One region of the Aminobacter sp. GW821-FHT11F06 genome, then DNA from elsewhere that is predicted to be linked to it. Evidence: riboswitches for the same ligand, from Rfam matches in the RefSeq annotation. Region 1 holds a riboswitch; each other region holds the start of a gene.
What was found. Region 1 has a riboswitch for cobalamin ahead of bluB (5,6-dimethylbenzimidazole synthase). Riboswitches for the same ligand answer to the same signal wherever they lie in the genome.

Region 1 (2,259 bases):
ACTGTTGTCGATCGTCCGGTGATTCAATACGTGGTCGATGAGGCACGCGAAGCCGGCATCGAGCATTTCATCTTCGTCACCGGCCGCAACAAGGCTGTCATCGAAGATCATTTCGACGTCCAGTTCGAACTCTACGATACACTGGCCCAGCGCGGCAAAAGCGAACAGCTTGAACGGCTGCAGCGGCTGCAGCCGGGGCCGGGCCAGACCTCGTTCACCCGCCAGCAGGTGCCGCTTGGCCTTGGCCATGCTGTGTGGTGCGCGCGCGAACTTGTCGGCGACGAGCCCTTCGCGCTGCTTTTGCCCGACATGATCATGCAGTCGGAAAAGAGCTGCATGCGCCAGATGGTCGAGCTTTACGCCGAGACCGGCAACAACATCATCGCTGTGCAGGAGTGCGATCCCGCCGAGACGCACAAATATGGCATCGTCGGACAGGGCAAGGCCGTCCACACCGGCTTCGAGATCGAAGGCATGGTGGAAAAGCCCAAGCAGGGCACGGCACCTTCCAACCTCTTCATCAATGGCCGCTACATCCTGCAGCCGGAGATTTTCAACATCCTGGCCAGCCAGGAGCGGGGCGCCGGCGACGAAATCCAGCTGACCGACGCGATGCTGAAGCTCGAGAAGATGCAGCCTTTCTACGGCTACCACTATCGTGGCCGCACCTTCGACTGCGGCTCGCCGGAAGGCTTCGTCGAGGCCAATGTCGCCTTCGCTCTGTCGCGTTCCGATCTCAACAAGAGCATGGCCGGTGTCATCGAAGGCCTGCTGCACGAGATGAAGCCCGGCCGCTGATGCCATGTCGCTGACGCGCCAAATTTGGACGCGCAGCGGCGTAGCAACCGAGGTCCGCGTCCTGTAGACATATTCTGCCAGGTGCCCGCAGCGATGCGGGAGAATCGGGAACACGGTGCAAATCCGTGGCGTGCCCAACGCTGTAAGAGGGACCGTATCGGCAAAAGCCACTGTTCATCTTGAACGGGAAGGTGTCGACAACGGGTTGAACTCGAGCCAGAAGACCGGCCCGGCAGAAATCGTCCACCGCATGGTCAGGCGGCGGAAAACGATTGCTCGCAAGGGGACACGCGATGCCGGCTGACCATTCCGATTGTTTCGACCAAACTGCCCAGGATGCGGTCTACCGCGCCATCTTCACGCGCCGCGACGTGCGCAGCCATTTTCTGCCCGATCCGCTCGAAGACGATGTGCTGGCGCGGCTCTTGATGGCTGCCCATCACGCACCGTCGGTCGGTTTCATGCAGCCATGGAATTTCATCGTCATCCGTGACGTCGAGCGCAGGCAGAAGGTGCGCGACCTGTTCTTCGCTGCGCGCCAGCAGGAACTGCCGCGGATCGCCGAGGAAAAACAGGCACTCTACCGCAAGCTCAAGCTTGAAGGCATCTGCGAGACCCCGCTCAATCTTGTCGTCACCTGCGACCGCAGCCGTTCGGAGAATTCGCCGCTCGGACGCTGGCACAATCCGGAAATGGATCTCTACAGCACCGTTTGCGCGGTGCAGAATTTCTGGCTGGCGGCGCGTGCGGAAGGCGTCGGCGTCGGCTGGGTCAGCATCCTCGACCGAGAGGCGCTGAAAAGTCTGCTCGGCATCCCCGAACATGTCGTGCCGGTGGCTTATCTCTGCGTCGGACGGGTTTCCGAATTCGCGCAAAGGCCCGATCTCGAAAGGCATGGCTGGGGCAGCCGCCTGCCGCTGGCCGACCTCATCATGAGTGAGGTGTTTTCGGGACAAGGGGAGGAAGCGCTGAAGGCAATCACCGCCGGACTGGCTGTGCCCAGTCCCTAGCGCTGGATTTTCACGCCGAGGAACACGCTGTTGGTCTTGCTGTCGCGGTTGGGCAGCGTGCTGTTGAAGGTCTCATGACGCAGCCGGCCGGTGAGGCCGGCATAGCGGTTGACCCACCAGGTCAGGCCTGCTTCAGCGGTCAGCGTCATATCGTGGTCTTCAGAGTCGGCATAATCGCGCCAGCCGGCGCCCACTGCTGCCATGGCCGTGAGGTTCGCGCGGATTTCGCGCTCGACGCTAAGGCGCCCGGCGTAGAGAATCGAACCGCTTTCGCCCGGAGTGGTCGACCCCTCGACGAAGGTCGCGCCGTTGAAGCCGACAATGGTGCCACGGATCGGCGACCATCTGAGGTCGGCGGCAATAGTCGGTTCGGAGATGGTCTTGAGGCGATCGTCGTCGAAGTTTTCGCTGATCCAGCCGGCCGAAAGCTCGCCGCCGAATTTCTCGCCCA
Region 2 (2,259 bases), 220 kb from region 1:
GGGGCTACTCGTCACCGGCTATGCGCTTGGCGTGGTCATCGGGGCGCCGATCATCGCCATCGGCACGGCGCGATTGCCGCGCAAGCCGGTGCTGATCGGGCTTGCAATGCTGTTCGTGCTCGGCAACCTGCTCTGCGCCATCGCCCCGACTTACTGGACGCTGATGGCCGCCCGCGTCATCACCGCCTTCGGCCACGGCGCCTTTTTCGGCATTGGCTCGGTGGTGGCGGCGAGCCTTGTGCCCAAGAACCAGCGCGCCAGCGCCATCGCCCTTATGTTCGCCGGCCTGACGCTCGCCAACATCCTGGGCGTGCCCGGCGGCACTGCACTTGGCGAAGCCTATGGCTGGCGCATGACCTTTTTCGCTGTCGTTGTCATCGGGTTGATCTCGGTCGCGGCAATCGCCTTTCTGGTGCCGGCAGGCGTTGCCCCTCCCGGCAAGGGCGGCATCGCGGGCGAGGTCAAGGTGCTGGGCAAGCTGCAGGTGTGGCTTGCGATGATCATCTCGGCACTCGCCTCGGGCAGCCTGTTTGCCGTCTTCACCTACATCAAGCCGATCCTCACCGACGTCACCGGCGTATCGGTGGATTCGGTGACCTGGATCCTGCTTTTGTTCGGCGGCGGCATGACCATCGGCAACATCATCGGCGGCAAGCTCGCCGACTGGAAGCTGATGCCGACGGCCCTTGGCGCACTGATCATCATGGCCGCGATCCATGTCGCCTTCGCCGCGTGGAGCACGAGCGCGCCACTGGCGATCCTGCTCATTTTCATGTGGGGCGTCATCACCTTCGTCATCGTGCCGCCGATGCAGATGCGCGTCGTTGAGACCGCATCCGAGGCGCCCAACCTCGCCGCGACCCTCAACCAGGGCGCTTTCAATGCCGGCAACGCCGCCGGCGCCTGGATTGGCGGTGCCGCCATTTCCTGGGGCGTGAGTTATGCCGACCTGCCGCTTGTCGGCGCGGCGATTGCACTTTGCGCCTTTGGCGTAGCGCTTTTGTCCTTCACCCTCGACAGGCGTGACGCAATCGAGCAAGCCGCATGACGCTTTAGCGATTGTCAGCAGTCCGTAGCTGCTGTAGCCACGACAACGATGGTTCCTGCGGCCCGACTCGGGCAACGGGATTAAATGGGAACACGGTGAGACGTTCGTCTGGACGCGAAACCGTGGCTGCCCCCGCAACTGTGAGCGGATAGCAAATCGGAGACATGCCACTGGCCGCGAGGCCGGGAAGGTTCCGAGGCGCGATCACCCGCGAGCCAGGAGACCTGCCATCATCTGTGCAATTCAAACCGGCCGGGGTGTGCCGTGGAGATGATGATGATGGCGATTGCCTATTCGATAGGTTTCGGTTCGCTGATCGGATCGTTCCGCCTGCTCCGTGCTTTCACGGAGAAAAGGCATGCTCGACCGTGTTCATGCGGCTAGCCGTCTCGTCGGCGACACCCCAGCCGAGCTTGATATCGACGCCGTCAGCTGGGGACCTCGTCCCTCGCAGCAGATTCTCGCGCCCGTAAGCATCCGCATAGCACCCGGCGAGTTGCTGGCGATCGTCGGGCCGAATGGTGCTGGCAAGTCGAGCCTGCTGCGCTGCCTCTATCGCTATCATCGCCCGAGCGGCGGCACAGTCAGGCTCGACGGCACCGACATCTGGAAGATGAAGCCGCGCGATTGCGCCCGCCGCATCGCAACCGTGTTGCAGGAACCGGCTTCCGACTTCGGCCTGACGGTGGCCGAGATCGCCGAACTGGGCCTGACGCCGCATGCGACGCGCATGCGCACCGGCGACGAAGATTATGCCCAGGTCGAGACGGCGCTGTCGCTGCTCGGCCTGACAAAACTTGCCGCGCGCGATTTCGGTTCGCTGTCGGGCGGCGAAAAGCAGCGCGTGATGATCGCCCGCGCGCTGGTGCAGAAGCCCGACCTCCTGATCCTCGACGAGCCGACCAACCATCTCGACATCCGCCACCAGCTCGAAGTGCTCGAACTGCTGCGCACGCTCGGCTGCACGGTCATCGTGTCGCTGCATGACCTCGCCCTTGCCTCGGCGCATGCCGACCGCGTGCTGGTGATGGATGGCGGCCATGCCGTTGCCGCGGGCAGCCCCACCGACATCCTGACGCCCGAACGCATTCGCGCAAGCTTTGCGGTCGGAACCACGCTCGACAGCCATCCGATCACCGGGCGGCCCCGCTTTTCCTTCCATCTCGAACGCTGAACCCAAGGAGCCCCTATGCGCCTGCCAATCATTGCCG
Region 3 (2,259 bases), on a different contig from region 1:
GATCGCCAGCGCCGCCGCCGACACCATGGCCAGCCGTCTGAAGTAGCCGGGCCAGCGGATACCCTTGGCATGGGCCAGTACCAGGCTGACGCCGACGAGGAACAGGAAGCTCGATGCGATGCAGCGCGCGAAAAGCTTCCAGTTGCCATAGGCGGTCATGCCCGGATCGGCGTAGCCGAAGAATTCGAGATCCCAGGCGAAGTGGTAGATCGCCATGGCGACGAGGGCTATGCCACGGGCGATGTCGATGACCGACACGCGCCGCGAGGGGGCTTGAACTTGTTCAGTGCTCGGATGCATGGTCATGGCCATTCGCTTCGGCGTTTTCGGGTGTTGCAGCGCCCCTGCAGCACTATCATGGTTGAAGCGGGGCGGTAGAGAGCAGTGTGGCCAGTCATGCACAGGGTTAAGGAATTGAAGGGGCGCAAATGACCGGACGCATGATGTCGCTGACCGAAGAGCTGGTGGCGCGTTGCTATCGCGACGTGGCTGATGCCGGGCCAGACCCCGATGCGGTGCATCTCGACGATGCCGACTACGAGGCGATGATCGATGAAACGCTTTCGGCGCATCCCAACAACGGCCCGCTATGGCTGTTTGCTTATGGTTCGCTGATCTGGAAGCCTGAGGTCGAGCATACCGAAGAGAAGGTGGCGCTGGCGCGCGGCTGGCATCGTTCGTTTTGCGTCGGTATGAATCGCTGGCGGGCAACGAAAGAGCAGCCCGGCCTGATGATGGGTATGGATCGCGGCGGCCAGTGCAAGGGCGTGGCGCTCAGGCTCATGGACGGCGACAGGCGCGCGCAGCTCGACAAGCTCTACCGCCGCGAGATGACGCTGAAGCCTTCGACCTACAAGCCGCGCTGGCTGACCCTTGCCACAGATGACGGTCCGCTGACCGCACTTGCCTTCGTCGTCAATCGAGCCGGCCGCGCCTATGCCGGAGCTCTTGGCGAAGACGAAGTCGTCGAGCGGCTGGCCACGACCTGCGGCCATTGGGGCTCAGCGGCGGACTATCTCTACAATGTGGTGAAGAACCTCGAGCAGCGCGCCATCCACGACCGCCATCTGTGGCGGCTGCAGCATCTGGTGGCCGAACGAATCGCGGCCCGGACCTGATCGCCAAAACGCCGCATTCGCACCGCCCGGCGTCGGAATTTGGTTTGCCGCCCAAGGCATTTGTTTCTATAGTCGCGGCGTCGTCGGTTCCGTTACGGAATCAAGAGGGAATGCGGTAAGGGCCTGTTGAAGGTCCGAAGCCGTGGCTGCCCCCGCAACTGTATGCGGTTAGCTCTCCCCAAATGCCACTGAAGCTTGCTTCGGGAAGGCGGGGAAGGGTGTCGATCCGCAAGCCAGGAGACCTGCCGGCGACAGGGACACTTCTCGAGGCCCTCGGGTGGAGGGCGAAAGGACTTTAAGATGACTACTGTTTCTGCAATCGGCGCCGACGTTTCCTCGCAGTCGCGCACCATGCAGCTCGCGCTTGCGGCGCTGCTCGGCCTTTTCGTTGTTGGCTTCCTCGGGTTCTCGCATATGGACGTGGTGCACAACGCTGCCCACGACTATCGCCACTCGATGGCTTTCCCCTGCCACTAACGAAGGCACCCCAACCATGTCTGTATTTCGCAACGTCGTGTTCATCGCGGCGATCAGCGGCCTATTGGCCGGCGTGATCCTTGCCGCGCTCCAAACCTATGCAACCGTTCCGCTGATCCTCAAGGCCGAAACATATGAGAACGCCGGCGGCCATGACCATGCCGCGGCACCGGCCGCTGGTGCCGAGGTCACAGCGCCAGCACCTGCGGCACAAGCCGTGGCACCTGCTGAAGAGGAAGCTGAAGCCTGGGCGCCCGCCGACGGCTTTGAGCGCTTCGCCTATTCGGCACTGGCCAACATCGTCAGCGGCGTCGCTTTCGCGCTGATCCTGGTCGCGGTTTCCGAGTTCGCCGGCGGCATCGCCAACTGGCGCCAGGGCGTGTTCTGGGGTTTTGCCGGCTTCGCCGTCTTTACGCTCGCACCCGGCCTGGGCTTGCCACCGGAACTGCCGGCCATGCCGGCTGCCGATCTTGGCGACCGCCAGATCTGGTGGATTTCCACTGTCGTCGCCACTGCGGCCGGCCTCGCGCTGATCGCTTTCAAGCAGTCGCTGCCGCTCGCCATCCTCGGTGTGGCACTGATCGTTGCGCCGCACATCATTGGTGCGCCGCAGCCTGAAAGCCACGACTCGCCGATCCCAGCCGACCTGCATCACAGTTTCGTC

Region 2: another riboswitch for cobalamin. It lies ahead of AC1RTB_RS09300 (ABC transporter ATP-binding protein); the one in region 1 lies ahead of bluB (5,6-dimethylbenzimidazole synthase).
Region 3: another riboswitch for cobalamin. It lies ahead of AC1RTB_RS22085 (CbtB domain-containing protein); the one in region 1 lies ahead of bluB (5,6-dimethylbenzimidazole synthase).

Annotation. Positions count from the first base shown of each region.
Region 1 is NZ_JBXARL010000003.1:79,812-82,070, forward strand. It holds gene galU (UTP--glucose-1-phosphate uridylyltransferase GalU) at 1-798, shown strand, start outside; cobalamin riboswitch at 861-1,045, shown strand; gene bluB (5,6-dimethylbenzimidazole synthase) at 1,092-1,808, shown strand; gene AC1RTB_RS08315 (outer membrane beta-barrel protein) at 1,805-2,259, opposite strand, start outside.
Region 2 is NZ_JBXARL010000003.1:297,075-299,333, reverse strand. It holds gene AC1RTB_RS09305 (MFS transporter) at 1-1,048, shown strand, start outside; cobalamin riboswitch at 1,081-1,294, shown strand; gene AC1RTB_RS09300 (ABC transporter ATP-binding protein) at 1,407-2,222, shown strand; gene AC1RTB_RS09295 (ABC transporter substrate-binding protein) at 2,238-2,259, shown strand, end outside.
Region 3 is NZ_JBXARL010000010.1:57,579-59,837, forward strand. It holds gene AC1RTB_RS22075 (acetyltransferase domain-containing protein) at 1-306, opposite strand, end outside; gene AC1RTB_RS22080 (gamma-glutamylcyclotransferase) at 429-1,118, shown strand; cobalamin riboswitch at 1,186-1,382, shown strand; gene AC1RTB_RS22085 (CbtB domain-containing protein) at 1,419-1,595, shown strand; gene AC1RTB_RS22090 (CbtA family protein) at 1,612-2,259, shown strand, end outside.